Regions from separate parts of the Arthrobacter sp. NPDC058097 genome, predicted to be linked through region 1. Evidence: riboswitches for the same ligand, from Rfam matches in the RefSeq annotation. Region 1 holds a riboswitch; each other region holds the start of a gene.
What was found. A riboswitch is a leader RNA that binds a small molecule or an ion and turns the genes downstream of it on or off. The one in region 1 is predicted to bind S-adenosylmethionine.
Positions count from the first base shown of each region.

Region 2: another riboswitch for S-adenosylmethionine. It lies ahead of ACFVTE_RS05495 (aminotransferase class V-fold PLP-dependent enzyme); the one in region 1 lies ahead of ACFVTE_RS07990 (DUF1737 domain-containing protein).
Region 3: another riboswitch for S-adenosylmethionine. It lies ahead of ACFVTE_RS10745 (homoserine O-acetyltransferase); the one in region 1 lies ahead of ACFVTE_RS07990 (DUF1737 domain-containing protein).
Region 4: another riboswitch for S-adenosylmethionine. It lies ahead of ACFVTE_RS06595 (LLM class flavin-dependent oxidoreductase); the one in region 1 lies ahead of ACFVTE_RS07990 (DUF1737 domain-containing protein).

Region 1 covers NZ_JBHVSZ010000003.1:327,345-330,925, reverse strand. The annotation lists gene ACFVTE_RS08000 (O-succinylhomoserine sulfhydrylase) at 104-1,312, opposite strand; gene ACFVTE_RS07995 (rhodanese-like domain-containing protein) at 1,314-1,724, opposite strand; gene ACFVTE_RS07990 (DUF1737 domain-containing protein) at 1,721-2,029, opposite strand; SAM riboswitch class IV at 2,043-2,157, opposite strand; gene ACFVTE_RS07985 (NtaA/DmoA family FMN-dependent monooxygenase) at 2,364-3,581, shown strand, end outside.
Region 2 covers NZ_JBHVSZ010000002.1:344,818-348,398, reverse strand. The annotation lists gene ACFVTE_RS05505 (ribosome small subunit-dependent GTPase A) at 1-759, shown strand, start outside; gene hisN (histidinol-phosphatase) at 826-1,638, shown strand; SAM riboswitch class IV at 1,819-1,932, shown strand; gene ACFVTE_RS05495 (aminotransferase class V-fold PLP-dependent enzyme) at 1,967-3,385, shown strand; gene ACFVTE_RS05490 (class I SAM-dependent methyltransferase) at 3,470-3,581, shown strand, end outside.
Region 3 covers NZ_JBHVSZ010000005.1:181,533-185,113, reverse strand. The annotation lists gene ACFVTE_RS10750 (MFS transporter) at 1-23, opposite strand, end outside; gene ACFVTE_RS10745 (homoserine O-acetyltransferase) at 238-1,419, opposite strand; SAM riboswitch class IV at 1,432-1,547, opposite strand; gene ACFVTE_RS10740 (bifunctional o-acetylhomoserine/o-acetylserine sulfhydrylase) at 1,652-2,968, opposite strand; SAM riboswitch class IV at 3,010-3,126, opposite strand; gene ACFVTE_RS10735 (VOC family protein) at 3,255-3,581, shown strand, end outside.
Region 4 covers NZ_JBHVSZ010000003.1:20,792-24,372, reverse strand. The annotation lists gene ACFVTE_RS06600 (LLM class flavin-dependent oxidoreductase) at 1-910, opposite strand, end outside; SAM riboswitch class IV at 1,124-1,233, shown strand; gene ACFVTE_RS06595 (LLM class flavin-dependent oxidoreductase) at 1,269-2,375, shown strand; gene ACFVTE_RS06590 (NtaA/DmoA family FMN-dependent monooxygenase) at 2,389-3,581, shown strand, end outside.

The sequences.
Region 1 (3,581 bases):
GCCCGCCACCGGAAGCAAAAAAGATCCGGCCCCGAGGGGCCGGATCTTTAGAAAGGGGAGGCCTGGAGAGGGACCGGGGCTGCAGCGATCAAACCTGGAACTTTCAGATCTGCTTGAGCGCCTGCTCCAGGTCCGCGATGAGGTCATCGGCGTCCTCGAGGCCGACGGACAGCCGCACCACACCGTCGCTGAGCCCGATCGCTGCACGTCCCTCCGGGCCCATGGCCCGGTGCGTCGTGGTGGCGGGGTGGGTGATCAGTGACTTGGCGTCGCCCAGGTTATTGGAGATGTCGATGATCTTCAGGGCGTCCAGCAGCGCAAAGGCGGCTTCCTTGCCCGACTGGCCTGCCGTCGTCGCAAGTTCCAGCGTGAGGACGGTGCCTCCGGCTTTCATCTGCCTGGCCGCCAGTTCGTACTGCGGGTGCGACTTGAGCAGCGGGTACTTGACCCAGCTGACGGCGGGCTGGGCCTCCAGCCATTCGGCCAGGCGCAGCGCCGTGGCGGAGGAGTGGTTCACGCGGAGAGACATGGTCTCCAGGCCCTTGGTCAGGACCCACGCGTTGAACGAGGAGAGCGCCGGGCCGGTGTGCCGCATGAGCTGCTTGACCGGACCGTCGATGAATTCCTTGGTGCCCAGGATGGCCCCGCCCATCACGCGGCCCTGACCGTCGATGTGCTTGGTGCCGGAGTAGACGACCACGTCCGCGCCGAGGTCCCCGCAGCGCTGCAGCAGCGGGGTGGCGAAGACGTTGTCCGCCACCACCTTGGCGCCGGCGGCGTGGGCGAGTTCGCTGACCGCGGCGATGTCCACGATCTCCTGCATGGGGTTGGACGGGGATTCGAAGAAGACGGCCGTCGTTGGCACCGAGAGGGCGGCGCGCCACTGCTCGAGGTCCGGGCCGTCGACGAATACTGTCTCCACGCCCCAGCGCGGCAGGATTTCGTTGAGGATGACGAAGCAGGAGCCGAACAGGGAGCGGCTGGCGACCACACGGTCCCCGGCGCCGAGCAGGGCGCCCAGGGCGGTGAACACGGCGGACATGCCGGACGCCGTCGCAAAGCACGCCTCAGTGCCTTCGAGCAGGCGGAGCCGCTCCTGGAAGGTGGCCACGGACGGGTTGCCGTAGCGGGAGTAGACGAAACGTTCGTCCTCGCCGGTGAAGGCGCGCTCGGCGGCCGCGGCCGACTCGTAGACGAACCCGGAGTTGAGGAAGACGGGTTCGGTGGTCTCTTGGAAATTGGTGCGGTCAAGCCCGCCGCGGACGGCCTGGGTATCGGGGCTCCAGCCGGCGGCGTCGTGATTAAAGGTCAACTTAGTTCTTTCCCAGGTTCGTCGGCAGGCCGCGGTTCTTCCACCCGTTTACGGTGCGCTCACCGTAACGGTCGGGCTCGCCCTCGAAGCCTTCGAGGACGTTGTAGGCCGTGAAGCCGGCCTGCGTGGCGGCGATGGCGGCGGCGATGGAGCGCTGGCCGGAGCGGCACAGGAACACCAGCTCCACCCGGGCGTCCTCAGGCGCCTGCTGCTTCAGTTGCTCGATGAACCCGGGGTTGGGAATGCCGCCGGGAAAGGTCCACTGGATGAAGAGCGGATCGTTCTCCGTGGCCTTGGTATCCGGAATGCCGATGTGCGCCCATTCGCCCTCGGTGCGCACATCCACCAGGATGGCCCCCTCCTCGAGCTTGGCCCAGGCGTCCTGCGGGGTGAGGTCTCCGGCGTAGCTCATGCGTGACCCTCGTACGCTTCCGCGCTGAGGTCATCGTCGGAGTCCAGCCGGTCCACGGCGGTGGCGACGGCGGCATCTGCGCTGGCGATGGCGGCGGGCAGGATGACGGCCTGTGCCACGATGACGCTGGTGCCGTTGAAGGTGGCTGCCGGGCTGCCGTGCAGCACGTATCCCTCGGCCAGGGCAGCCGAAATGCGCTCACAGAACGCGCGGTCGTCCGGTCCCGTGATCAGGCGGTAGGACAGCTTTTCCTCAGGTTTATCCTGCTGGGACGGCAGCGTTGCAACGGCGGGGGCGTCTGACACGACGGATCTCCTTTTCTCACGCTTGCAGCTCGAAGTGGTCGATATGCCGAGTATTCACCTGAGGCACCCCGCCGTGGAAGGAGGGTTGCCGACCGGACAGTCAGGGCTTAATGCCGGTACTCATTACTCCCCAAAAACGTAACACTGACGACGGCGGCACGCACCGCGGCCGTCGTCATGTTCCGTAACGCACCCAACAGCCGGTCATGGCGGTGACGCCGGCATGCGGTTACAAAGCCCGTGACCGGGAGGATAATGACGGGAGATGACCCGCCGTAACGCCGGATGAAACCAGGCCACAGTGAATGATTCGACCCCGAATACAGTGACTCCCATGCTGCATTTTGGATGGTTTGTGGGTCATGGCTTCGGGGTTCAGGGCTGGGGCACGCCCGGCTACGGAATCGGCTATGACTGGAAGAAGCCCGACCCCTACCAGCACGCCGTCCGGGAGTTCGAGCGGGCGGGGCTGGACCTGTTCATCGTCGAGGACTCGCTCACCGTCCCCGACACCTACGGCGGCAGCGCCGAGGTCTCACTGGCGCAGGCGTCCTTTGCTCCGAAGCACGATCCGCTGGCACTGGTGCCGTACCTGCTCTCCGCCACGGAACACCTGGGCATCGTGCCCACCATCAGCGCGTCCTTCTATCCGCCGTTCACCGCCGCCCGGCTGCTGGCCACGCTGCAGCACTTCTCCAACGGGCAGCTGGGCTGGAACGTGGTGACCTCCGGCAGCGACCTGGCCGCGCAAAACTACGGGCTGGACCAGCAGATCGAGCACGACCTCCGCTACGAGAAAGCCGAGGAATTTGTGGACGTCGTGCGCAAGCTCTGGCGCAGCTGGGAACCGGACGCCATCCGGGAGGATGCCGGGGCAGGAATCTTCGCTGACCACACCAAGGTCCGGCCGATCCACCATGACGGCGAGTTCTTCAAGGTCAGGGGGCCGCTGAACACGGCGCCGCTGCCGGAGGAACCGGTGCTGGTGCAGGCCGGGGCGTCCCCGCGGGGCAAGGCCTTCGCCGGTGCGAATGCGGATGTCGCGATTGCCCTGGCCCGGGGTGTGGACGGCATGAAGGCCTACCGGGACTCCATCCGCGCCGAAGCTGCCTCGGCCGGCCGGAACCCTAACGATGTCAAGGTGCTGTTCGTCCTCAAACCCACCGTGACCGGTTCCAGGGCCGAGGCCGAGGAACTGCGGGCCGCGCGCCGGGAGCTCACGCAGCGGGACATCGACAGCCAGCTCAACTCCATCTCGTACCTGTCCGTCATCGACTTCAAGCAGTTCGACCTCGACGCGCCCCTCCCCGAACTCAGCACCAACAGCAACCAAGGCACCCTGGAGCACTTCTCCAAGGCCGCGCCGCCAGGCTCCACCCTGCGGCAGATCCTGCAGGCCCGCAGCGGCGGAGCCGGCGACAGCATCATCGGCACCGCAGAGGAAATCGCCGACTACCTCGAGGAAACCGGGACCGCGGTGGGCGGCGACGGGTTCCTCTTCTCAGGCTTCGTGGACCCGGCCACCATTCACGGCGTACTGGACAGGCTGGCG
Region 2 (3,581 bases), on a different contig from region 1:
GCCGTTGTGGCCAACGCGGACCAGCTGGTGGTGGTGGTCGCTGCCGCCAACCCCGAACCCCGTACCGGCTTCATCGACCGGGCGCTGGTGGCGGCCTACGACGCCGGGATCGAGCCGCTGCTGCTGGTCACCAAGGCGGATGTCAAGGACCCCACCGAGCTGCTGGGCAACTACCGCCACCTCGACTTCCCGGTCATCATCAGCCGCACCGCCGATTCCGACGCGTCCGGCATCGACGCCCGGTCCGACGACGGCCTCTCCGCCCGGCTCGACGTGGCCGCCGTGTCCGAACTCCGCGCCCACCTGGACGGCAAGGTGACAGTGATGCTGGGCCATTCCGGCGTCGGAAAATCCACCATGGTCAACGCGCTGACCGGTGCCGAACGCGCCACCGGCGGCGTCAACGCGGTGACCGGCCGCGGACGGCACACGTCGTCGTCGGCCCTCGCCCTCAAGCTCGCTGACGCCCCCGCCGGGAGCTGGATCATCGACACGCCGGGCATCCGTTCCTTCGGGCTGGCCCACGTGGACCCGGACCGGATCCTGCATTCCTTCCCCGACCTTGAGCCGGGCACCGAGGCCTGCGAACGCGGCTGCAAGCACGACGCCACCGCCGTCAACTGCGGCGTGGATGCCTGGGTCGCGGCCGGCCACGCCGGCCCCACGGGAGCGGCCAGGCTCGCGTCGCTGCGCCGTTTGCTGGGCACCGACCCGCGCGCGGAAGGCCAGGAAACCAAGGAACTCGGCAGCGTCAGCTAGCCTTCCGCGGCGCAGCCCGGCGGCTGCCTCCCCGCCCCGCCGGGCCTTTGAGGGTAGTTTGGAACCATGACCCAACCCGCTTCAACGTACAACGATGACCTGCGTCTGGCCCATGTGTTGGCCGATTCCGTGGACGACCAGACCATGAGCCGGTTCAAGGCGCTGGACCTCCAGATCGAGACGAAGCCTGATCTGACGCCGGTCACCGATGCGGACAAGGCCGCCGAGGAGTCCATCCGAGGCCAGCTGTCCCGCTCCCGTCCCCGCGACGCCGTGCTCGGTGAGGAGTTCGGAAGTTCCGGCCATGGTTCCCGCCGCTGGATCATCGACCCCATCGACGGCACCAAGAACTTTGTCCGCGGGGTGCCGGTGTGGGCCACGCTGATCGCCCTCGTCGACGAGGGCGAGCCTGTCGTGGGCGTGGTCAGCGCCCCGGCGCTCGGCAAGCGCTGGTGGGCGGCCAAGGGCGCCGGCGCCTATTCGGGCCGGTCCCTGGCCTCGGCAACCCGGCTCAAGGTATCCAATGTGTCCAGCCTCGCCGACGCCTCGCTGTCCTACTCCAGCCTCGGCGGCTGGAAGGACCGCGGCAATCTCGATGAGTTCCTCCAGCTCACCGAGGATGTGTGGCGCACCCGCGCCTTCGGCGATTTCTGGTCCTACTGCATGGTGGCCGAAGGCGCGGTGGACATCGCCTGCGAACCGGAGCTGAACCTCTATGACATGGCGGCGCTGGTGCCGATCGTCACGGAGGCCGGCGGCCGTTTCACCTCCCTCGAAGGCACGGACGGCCCGTTCGGCGGCAACGCCCTGGCCACCAACTCGATCCTGCACTCGGAAGTCCTGAAGCGGCTGAACCCACAGCTGGACGATTTGCTCTAGCTTTCCTCTGAGCTGACCCGGTGCCCTGGCGCTGAATATTACGACGGCGGTCGCCCCCTTTTGGTGGCGGCCGCCGTCGTTTATTCGGCCGAACGCCCGATATCAGGGCTTCGTAATAATCCGCTTAACATTCCGGACCGGCTTTTTCATCGCCCCTCCGGATGTCCTAGTCTCGTTACAGGTCACGAGTGCCAGCGCTAAACCCCGGTTAGCTGGCCGGCAACCCTCCATTCGCGGTGGGGTGCCCCGGGTGACGACCAGGCCGATCCGGAACGGACCCGGCAAGCGCGGATCCCCGTCACACGGGGTCCTTTCTCAGTGAGGTCCCATGACGACTGCAATCATTTCTTCCATCGAGTCTTCTGCCGCGGACGCGGCCCTGCTGGACGGCCGATTTGCCGCCGCCGGCCGTCCCCTGGCCGCTGTTACCGGCGCGGAAATCCAGGCTCCGCTGATCCAGGGTGGCCACGTCCGCTACGCCAACCTCGACTACGGCGCCTCCGCGCCCGCACTGTCCGTGGTGTCTGCCTATCTCAACGAGATCCTTCCGTACTACGCGAGCGTGCACCGTGGCGCCGGCTACGCCTCCCAGATCAGCACCTCCGTGTACGAGAACGCGCGCGACATCGTGCGGGAGTTCGTGGGCGGCCGCGCCGATGACGCCGTGATCTTCACCCGGAACACCACCGATTCCCTCAACCTCCTGGCCGGCTGCCTGCCCGTGCAGGACCACCACCACACCGGTGAGGTGCTGTACCTGGACATCGAGCACCACGCCAACCTGCTGCCGTGGCAGGGAGTGCCGCACCGCAGCGTGGTGGCCTCGGAAACACTGGAAGCCACCATCGGCAGCCTGCGCACCGAACTTGAGCACGGCGACGTCAGCCTCCTTGCCGTCACCGGCGCGTCCAACGTCACCGGCGAAATTCTTCCCATCCGGCGCCTCGCTGCACTGGCCCATGAATACGGCGCACGGATCGTGGTAGACGCCGCCCAGCTCGCGCCGCACCGCCGCGTCAACATCGCCGCGGACGACGTCGACTACCTCGCCTTCTCCGGCCACAAGCTCTACGCCCCCTTCGGGGCCGGCGTGCTGATCGGCCGCCCCGACTGGCTCGACGCCGGCACCCCCCACCTTGCCGGCGGCGGCGCCGTCAGCGAGGCCCGGCTGGACGGCGTCAGCTGGGCCACCGGCCCCGCCCGCCACGAGGGCGGCTCACCCAACGTGCTCGGCGCAGCCACCCTGGCCCGGGCGACCCAGGTCATCGCCGCCCTGGATCCGCAGAGCTGGCACGCCCATGAGGCTGCCATCCGGTCCTTCCTCGTCGAGGGGCTGCGCAGGATCGACGGCGTCACCGTCCACCAGATCTTCGAGGACAGCGACCCCGACGACGCCATCGGCGTGGTCAACTTCTCCGTTGAGGGTTACGACGCCGGGCTGGTGGCCGCCTACCTGTCGGCCGAACACGGCGTGGGCCTGCGCGACGGCCGCTTCTGCGCCCACCCGCTGCTGAAGCGCCTCGGCCTGCCGTCCGGATCCCTGCGCGCCAGCTTCGGCGTGGGGTCGCGGCTCGAGGATGCCCAGCGGCTGCTCGCCGGCATCGAGGAGCTCCGCCGCTCCGGGCTGGGCTGGGACTATGTGGTGGACGCCGGACGCTGGGTTCCGGCGAACGACACCCGCACCTACCCTGAGTGGGCGCCGAACACCCCGGGCACCGCCGGCGCCGCACCCTGCTCGCAGGATTAAGCGCCACCCGACGCTCCCCTTCCAACGGCCTCCGTACGGTAAATTCGAAACGTAATTTTCGACGTCGGGCTAAGGAGACTGTGCGTGGCACGGGGCGGTCCCAAACTTCATCACGGGCGGCGGCAGGAGCTCGGGCAGAGCTTCCAGGACGGCGGCGAGCACTACCACCGCGTCCGTCCCGGCTACCCTGGCGATT
Region 3 (3,581 bases), on a different contig from region 1:
GCGGCGGAGCTTTCCGTACTCATTGCGAACTCCTTCGGCGTCTTCCTCGACACCACGGGGACCAGTCGGGGGCGAACTGGTGTGATGCGCACCACGAACGCCGGATTCAACGAGTATGGTCTGCCAATGACGCAAGCTCAACGCCAAATAGTGCAGGGCGCATCTGCATAAATGCACACATCCACCGGTGGCGTTGCCACGATACGGTCGGCTCGGGCCGGGCGGACCGGTCCCGAATCAGTTGCGGAAGTGTTCCCTGAGCTGGGCATTCAGCTGCCCGATCTCCGTGAGGAAACCGTCGTGGCCGATCGGCGAATCGATCATGTGCACGTCCACGTTCCCGGGCAGGGCCTCGGCGAGTTCCAGCGACTGCGAGGGAAAGTACAGCCGGTCCGTCTCCACGGCGGCCACGAACACGTCGGCCGTGACCCGGGCCAGGGCTTCCTTCAGCGTCCCCCGCCCGCGGGTGACGTCATGGCTCATGAGCGCTTCCGTCAGGGCGATGTAGCTGTTGGCGTCGAAGCGCCGGACCAGCTTGTTGCCCTGGTGGTCGAGGTAGCTCTCCACCTGGTACCGGCCGCGGCCCGCCAGGGCATCGGCCTGCAGCGGCTCTTCAGGGGCCTGGGCGTTCCTGCCGAACCGGAAATCGAGCTCGAAGGCCGACCGGTAGGTGATGTGGGCAATCCGCCGGGCGAGCGCCAGGCCCTCCGCCGGTTCCGGGCCGCCGTAGTAGTCACCGCCGTTGAAGTGGCGGTCCTGCCGGATGGCAAGGGTCTGTGCCTGCGCGAAGGCGATTTGTTCAGCGGTGCTCCTGGCGCCAACGGAGATGACACCGCAGCGGCGCACGCGCTCCGGGAAAGTCACTGCCCATTCGAGCGCGCGTGCCCCGCCCATGGACCCGCCAACCACGGCGTGCCAGCTGCCGATGCCGAGCCGGTCCGCGAGCCTCGCCTCGGCAACAGTCGAGTCCCGAAGCGTCACCAGCGGAAAGCGTGAGCCCCACGGCTTGCCGTCCGGAGCGGTCGACGACGGTCCCGTGGACCCGTAACAGCCGCCCAGGATGTTGATGGAAATGACAAAGAACCTGTCCGTGTCCGCCGGCGCGCCCGGCCCGGCGAGCTGTTCCCACCAGCCTTCCTCGTCACCGGCACCCCGCGTCACGTGGGTGCTGCCGGTGAGGGCATGCTGAACGAGGATCGCGTTGGAGCCGTCCTCATTGAGCGTTCCCCAGGTTTCGTAGGCCAGGGTCACGTCCGGCAGGAAGCCTCCGGCCTCGAGCTCGAGGCTGCCGATGTTGAGGTACTGGACGGTGCCGTCGGGAAATGCACGGCCGTCAGGAAGAGTGCGGCCATCGGGAACTGCCGTCCCCTCCGGAACTTCGGCGGCGGGGACGTCGGTGCTGCTGACAGAAATCGTCATGGGTAAACCTCTTCTACGCGCTTGCCCGCCGGCAGCTGTCCGGCAGGCCAGGTCTTCACCCGGGGCACCCCACCGCGAAAGGAGGGTTGCCGGCCAGCAAGCCGGGGCTGTCGCTGGCACTCATGACCTGTTGCCCAGTTTACGAAACAGGCGGACATCTGCGCGAAGAATGTGACGGCTGTGTGACTCCCGGCCGATCCGCGCGCCGGGAGGACCACCAGCAACGGCCGGATCAGGCGCCTTTCGCCGCCCGGAATCCGGCGTCGAGGTCAGCCAGGATGTCGTCGATGTGCTCAAGGCCCACCGACAGCCGGACCAGGCCGGGGGCCACCCCGGCCACGCTCTGCTGTTCCGGGGTCAGCTGGCTGTGCGTGGTCGACGCCGGATGGATAACGAGGGAGCGGACGTCACCGATGTTCGCCACGTGCGAGTGCAGTTCCAGGGCATCCACGAAGCGCTTGCCTGCCTCGGCGCCGCCGGCGACGGTGAAGGACACCACCGCGCCGGTGCCCTTGGGCCCGTACTTCAGGCCCCGCTCGTACCACGGGCTGGACGGCAGTCCGGCGTACGCCACTGACTCCACATCGTCCCGGGCTTCCAGCCAACCGGCGACGGCCACCGCGTTGGCCACGTGGCGCTCCACCCGCAGGCTCAGTGTTTCCAGGCCCTGCGCGATGAGGAAGGCATTGAACGGGGACACCGCGGACCCCAGGTCGCGGAGGAGCTGGACCCGGGCCTTGAGAATGTAGGACAGGTTGGCTCCCAGAGCCCCGCCTGCGCCGAGGTCGCGGGCGTAGACCAGGCCGTTGTAGGTGGGGTCCGGCGTATTGAAGCCCGGGAAGCGCTCCGGGTCCGCACCGAAGTCGAAGTTGCCTGAATCCACGATGACACCGGCAATGGCGGCGCCGTGGCCGCCCAGGTATTTGGTGGCCGAGTGCACCACGATGTCCGCGCCCCACTCGAGCGGCCTGATGAGGTACGGCGTGGACAGCGTGTTGTCCACGATGAGCGGCACGCCGGCCTCGTGCGCAGTCCCGGCGACACCTTCGATGTCCAGGACGTCCTGCCGCGGGTTGGAAACCACCTCGGCAAAGAAGAGCTTGGTGTTCGGCTGCACAGCGTCGCGCCACTGCTCCAGGTTGTCAGGGTCGGCCACGAAGGTGACTGATATGCCGAACTTCTTCAGGGTGTGCGCCAGCAGGTTGTAGGTGCCGCCGTAGAGGCTGGGGCTGGCCACCACGTGGTCGCCGGCCTCGGCAATGTTCAGGATGGCGTACGTTTCTGCGGCCTGGCCGGAGCTCAGGAGCAGCGCGGCAAGCCCACCCTCCAGGCTGGCGATCCGCTGCTCAACGGCGTCCTGGGTCGGGTTGCCGATCCGGGTGTAAATGGGCGCGATCTCGGCGAGCGCGAAGCGGTCCGCCGCACTTTCGGCGCTGGGGAAGACGAACGACGTCGTCTGGTAGATCGGCAGCGACCGGGCGCCGGTGGCATTGTCCGGCACCTGGCCGGCGTGGATCTGGCGGGTTTCGAATGACCATGCGTCGGACATGCAGGCTCCTCTGCTCAAGGGGCATGTGCTGGTCCGGCACAGGCCCGCGCTTGCCGCACGGCGGGCGCCGCGCAACCAGGTCTTCACCCGGGGCACCCCGCCGCGGTGGAGGGTTGCCGGCCAGCGAGCCGGGGCCTTCTTCGCTGGCACTCATGACCTGCGACCAGTGTAGGAATGGCCCTGTTATGCCGACAGCTTTGTGACGAATTTCGTCAAAGTATGGACTTTTCGCAATGTTAGGCAACCCTAAGCTGAGAGCCCCGTCACAAAGTGCCAAGATGAGGGCATGCGCATGGATCACGTCTCTTACGCCTGTGAACACGATGGCCTCGCGGCCACCACCGAACGTATCTCCTCTGCCCTCGGCGTCGAAGCCGTAAAGGGCGGAGTGCACCCCCGGTTTGGGACCCGGAACATGATTATTCCGCTGGCCGGCCACAAGTACCTTGAGGTCGTTGAGGTCCTGGACCACCCGGCATCGGACAAGGCACCGTTCGGCCAGGCCGTCCGGGCCCGGTCCGCGGCGGGCGGCGGCTGGATGGGCTGGTGCGTCGAAGTTGACGACCTCGCCCCCTTCGAGGAGCGGCTTGGCCGCTCTGCCGTGAACGGCAAC
Region 4 (3,581 bases), 310 kb from region 1:
CCCAGTCCGCGTACCCGGCGGCGATGGTTCCGGCCCGGGATTCGGTCTCGGCCACCACGACGTCGGCAGAAACAGCCACGTACGGCTCAGCCAGGGTGGTGGACGGCTTGAAGTGCGAGCGGTATTCGCCAACCGACTCCAGGACCGCCGCGGGCGCCACGTGATAGTTGGCTCCGAACGGCAGGCCGAGCTTTCCGGCGAGCCGGGCACTGGGGCCGGCGCTCGACCCGTGGATCCAGAACCCGGGGGCGTGGCCCTGTGCGGGGTGTACGGTGACCTCCGTGCCGTGGGCAGCGCGGTATTCGCCGGCGAAGAACGCGATGACGTCCTGGACGTCGCTTTCGAAGTTGTCCGCATCGCCGGGTACCCGCCCCAGCAGATCGGCCTGGACCTGGAAGCGCTCGGGGAACTTCCTGCCGAAGAGCGGCCGCGGGGCCGGGACCACCAGACCGTCCACCACACGGTTGCCGGCGGGGCTGCCGGAAAGTCTGCCGGAGGCACCCGGCGAAGCGTCTGCCGGCACACCAGCCCCTGGGGCCTCTCCTTCCGCCGGGGCCTTGGGCACGCCCGACCGGCCGAAACCGAGGTCAACGCGTCCCGGATAGAGGGCGGACAGCGTCCCGATGTTTTCCGCGATCTGAACCGGCCGGTAGTTCCCCAGGATGGTTGCCGCCGTTCCCACCCGGATGGTGCTGGTGGCCGCGGCGATGAGCGCGGACAGGACGTGCGGGGCGGAGCCGGCCACGCCGGGACTCAGGTGGTGTTCGGCCAGCCAGTAGCGGCTGTACCCCAGCGCCTCCGCCGAGACAGCCAGCGCAATGCTGTTCCGCAGTGCGTCCGTCGCCGTCTGGCCGGCGGAGACGGGGCTGAGATCGAGGACCGAGAGGGGAACGGCTGAAGGCTTGGGCATGGCAGCACACTACGGAGACGCCGTCGCCCGCCAAACTCCTCCGTCACCGTCCTCAACGTCCGGAAACCGGGGGCAACCGGAGCCCAAAATCCGTCACATACGACGGCCGCGCATGACGGAATGCGCCGCCGCTTGACGCCCCATTTCCGGAATTAACACCCTGCGACAGGCGGTTTGGAAATGTCCGGGCGGCCCTCCTAGATTCAACATCTAGGTCCAGAGTCAGCACGCCAAGGACCGGCTCGTGCTGCGGCAACCCTCAGGCATTTGATGGCGGGGTGCTCCGGAAACAGACCTGGCCGCACTTGCGGCAAGTGAATGTCGAGACGGCCGTCCGCGGCCCCTAAAAGAGGGAACCATGCCTTCACTACCCACACCCAAAAACCGGCCCGCTGTGCTCGGCATCGAGCTCGACGGCGACGGCGCCCACCCGGCAGCCTGGCGGTTTGCCGCGCACGAGCCCGGCGCATTGCTGACCGGCGCCCGCATCCGGGAAACCGTCCAGGCAGCGGACATCGCCGGCTTCCACCTCGCCACCTTCCACGACTCACGGACCACCGACACCGGGGCCACCGGAATCGCGGGGCGGATCGACGCGGTGCAGCGGGCGGCCTTCGCCTCCCCGGTGACGCGGTCGATCGGCCTGGTGCCCGAGGCAGGCGTGGTCTACACGGAGCCCTTCCACGTGGCCACCCAGCTGGCGAGCCTGGACTACTCCTCCCGCGGCCGGGCAGGGTGGCTCGTCAGCGCGGAGAACACGCTGCAGGAAGCACGATCGGTGGGCCGTGACCTGCTTGCTGCCGAAGAGGCCGGCACGGAGGCGGCGGACGTTGTCGAGAGCGCGCGGCGGCTGTGGGACTCGTGGGAAGACGACGCGGTGATCAGGGACGCCGCCACCGGCCGCTACCTCGACGCCGGCAAGCTGCACTACGCGGACTTCGAGGGCAGCCGCTTTTCCGTGAAGGGCCCGTCCATCATTCCGCGCCCCTTCCAGGGGCAGCTGCCCGTGTTCGCCCCGGCGGCGCTCCTGCCCGCCGTCGAGGCCGACGTCGCACTGGTCAGCGCGGCCACGCCCGAGGAACTTGCGCAAGCAGCGGAGGCTGCACGGAATGCCGGTGCCCCGCGCACGCTCCTGGAACTGGACGTGGTCCTCGACGCCCGCGGCCAGCGGGCAGCCGACCGGCTGGCCGAGCTGGACGCGCACGGGAAGTGGGACGGCGGTGCCCGCTACGTGGGAAACGCTGCCGGACTGGTGGAGCTCCTGGCCGGGCTGTTCCAGCAGGGCGACGGTGTCCGGATTCGCCCCGGTGTGCTGGACACCGACCTGCCGGAGCTGGCTGCCCTGGTGCTGCCGGAACTGCGCCGGACCGGTCTGCTGTCCAGCCCCGCCCCGGGCGGCACGTTGCGTGAATCGTTCGGCCTGCCCCGCCCCGCCAACCGCTACGCCGCTGCCGCGGCCCTCTAGAGAGGCCAGACCCGTGAGCTCATCCCCGCGCACGGCCGGCAACGGCCAGATCCAGTTCGGCGTCTTCTTCCAGGGCGTCAACCACACCACAGTCTGGCGTGATCCAGAGAGCGGATCCCAGACTGACTTCGAATCCTTCCGCCGGGTGGCACAGACCGCAGAACGGGGGCTGTTCACCGCCTTCTTCCTCGGCGAAGGGCTGCGGCTCCGCGAACACCTGGGCCGGATCCACGAGCTCGACGTCGCCGGCCGGCCGGACGCACAGACGGCGCTCGCCGCCCTGGCTGCCGTGACCACCAACATCGGACTGGTGGCCACCCAGAACACCACGTACAACGATCCCGCGGACCTGGCTCACCGGCTGTCCAGCCTGGACCTCCTCTCCGGCGGCCGGGCCGCATGGAACATCGTGACCACGGACAACGCCTGGACCGGCGCCAACTTCCGGCGCGGCGGCTTCCTGGCTCACGAGGACCGCTACATCCGGGCAGAAGCATTCGTCCAGACCGCCAAAGCGATCTGGGATTCCTGGGCTGACGGCGCAATCGCCGGGTCCCGGGGCTCCCGCCGGTGGCTGGCCGAGGACGGCATCACCCCCGTCCGCCGCAAAGACACGAGCTTCGACGTCGAAATCACGGGCCGCCTCCCGCGCTCCAACCAGCACCATCCGGTCCTGTTCCAAGCGGGCGACTCCCCGGACGGGCGCGACTTCGCGGTCCGCAACGCGGACGTCATCTTCTCCCGGCATGCCGGGCTGGAGGAGGCCAAGAAGTTCCGCGAGGACATTGTGGCCCGCACACTGAAGGCGGGCCGGCCGGCGGATGACGTGAAGATCTTTCCGGGGCAGGAGTTCATCCTGGCACCCACCGCCAAGGAAGCGGAGGAAAAGCACCAGTGGGTCCGCGAACGGCAGGTGGGGCCGCAGACCGCCATCGCGTTCCTTGAGCAGTTCTGGGGGCGCACCCTCAGCGAATACGACCCCGACGGCCCTCTTCCCGACGTTGACCCCGTCGTGGACGTCACCGACCCCACCCGCGGCAACGCGTTCCACGGAAAGAACGCCCGGCAGCTTGCCGCGGAGTGGCGGGCTGAGGCCAGGGAGAAGGGGCAGTCCATCAGGCAGTTCGTCTCCGGCCGCGCCCAGCTCAACGGACGGGGGCTCGTGGGCTCCTTCGACGACGTCGCCGACCTGCTCGCCGAATACGC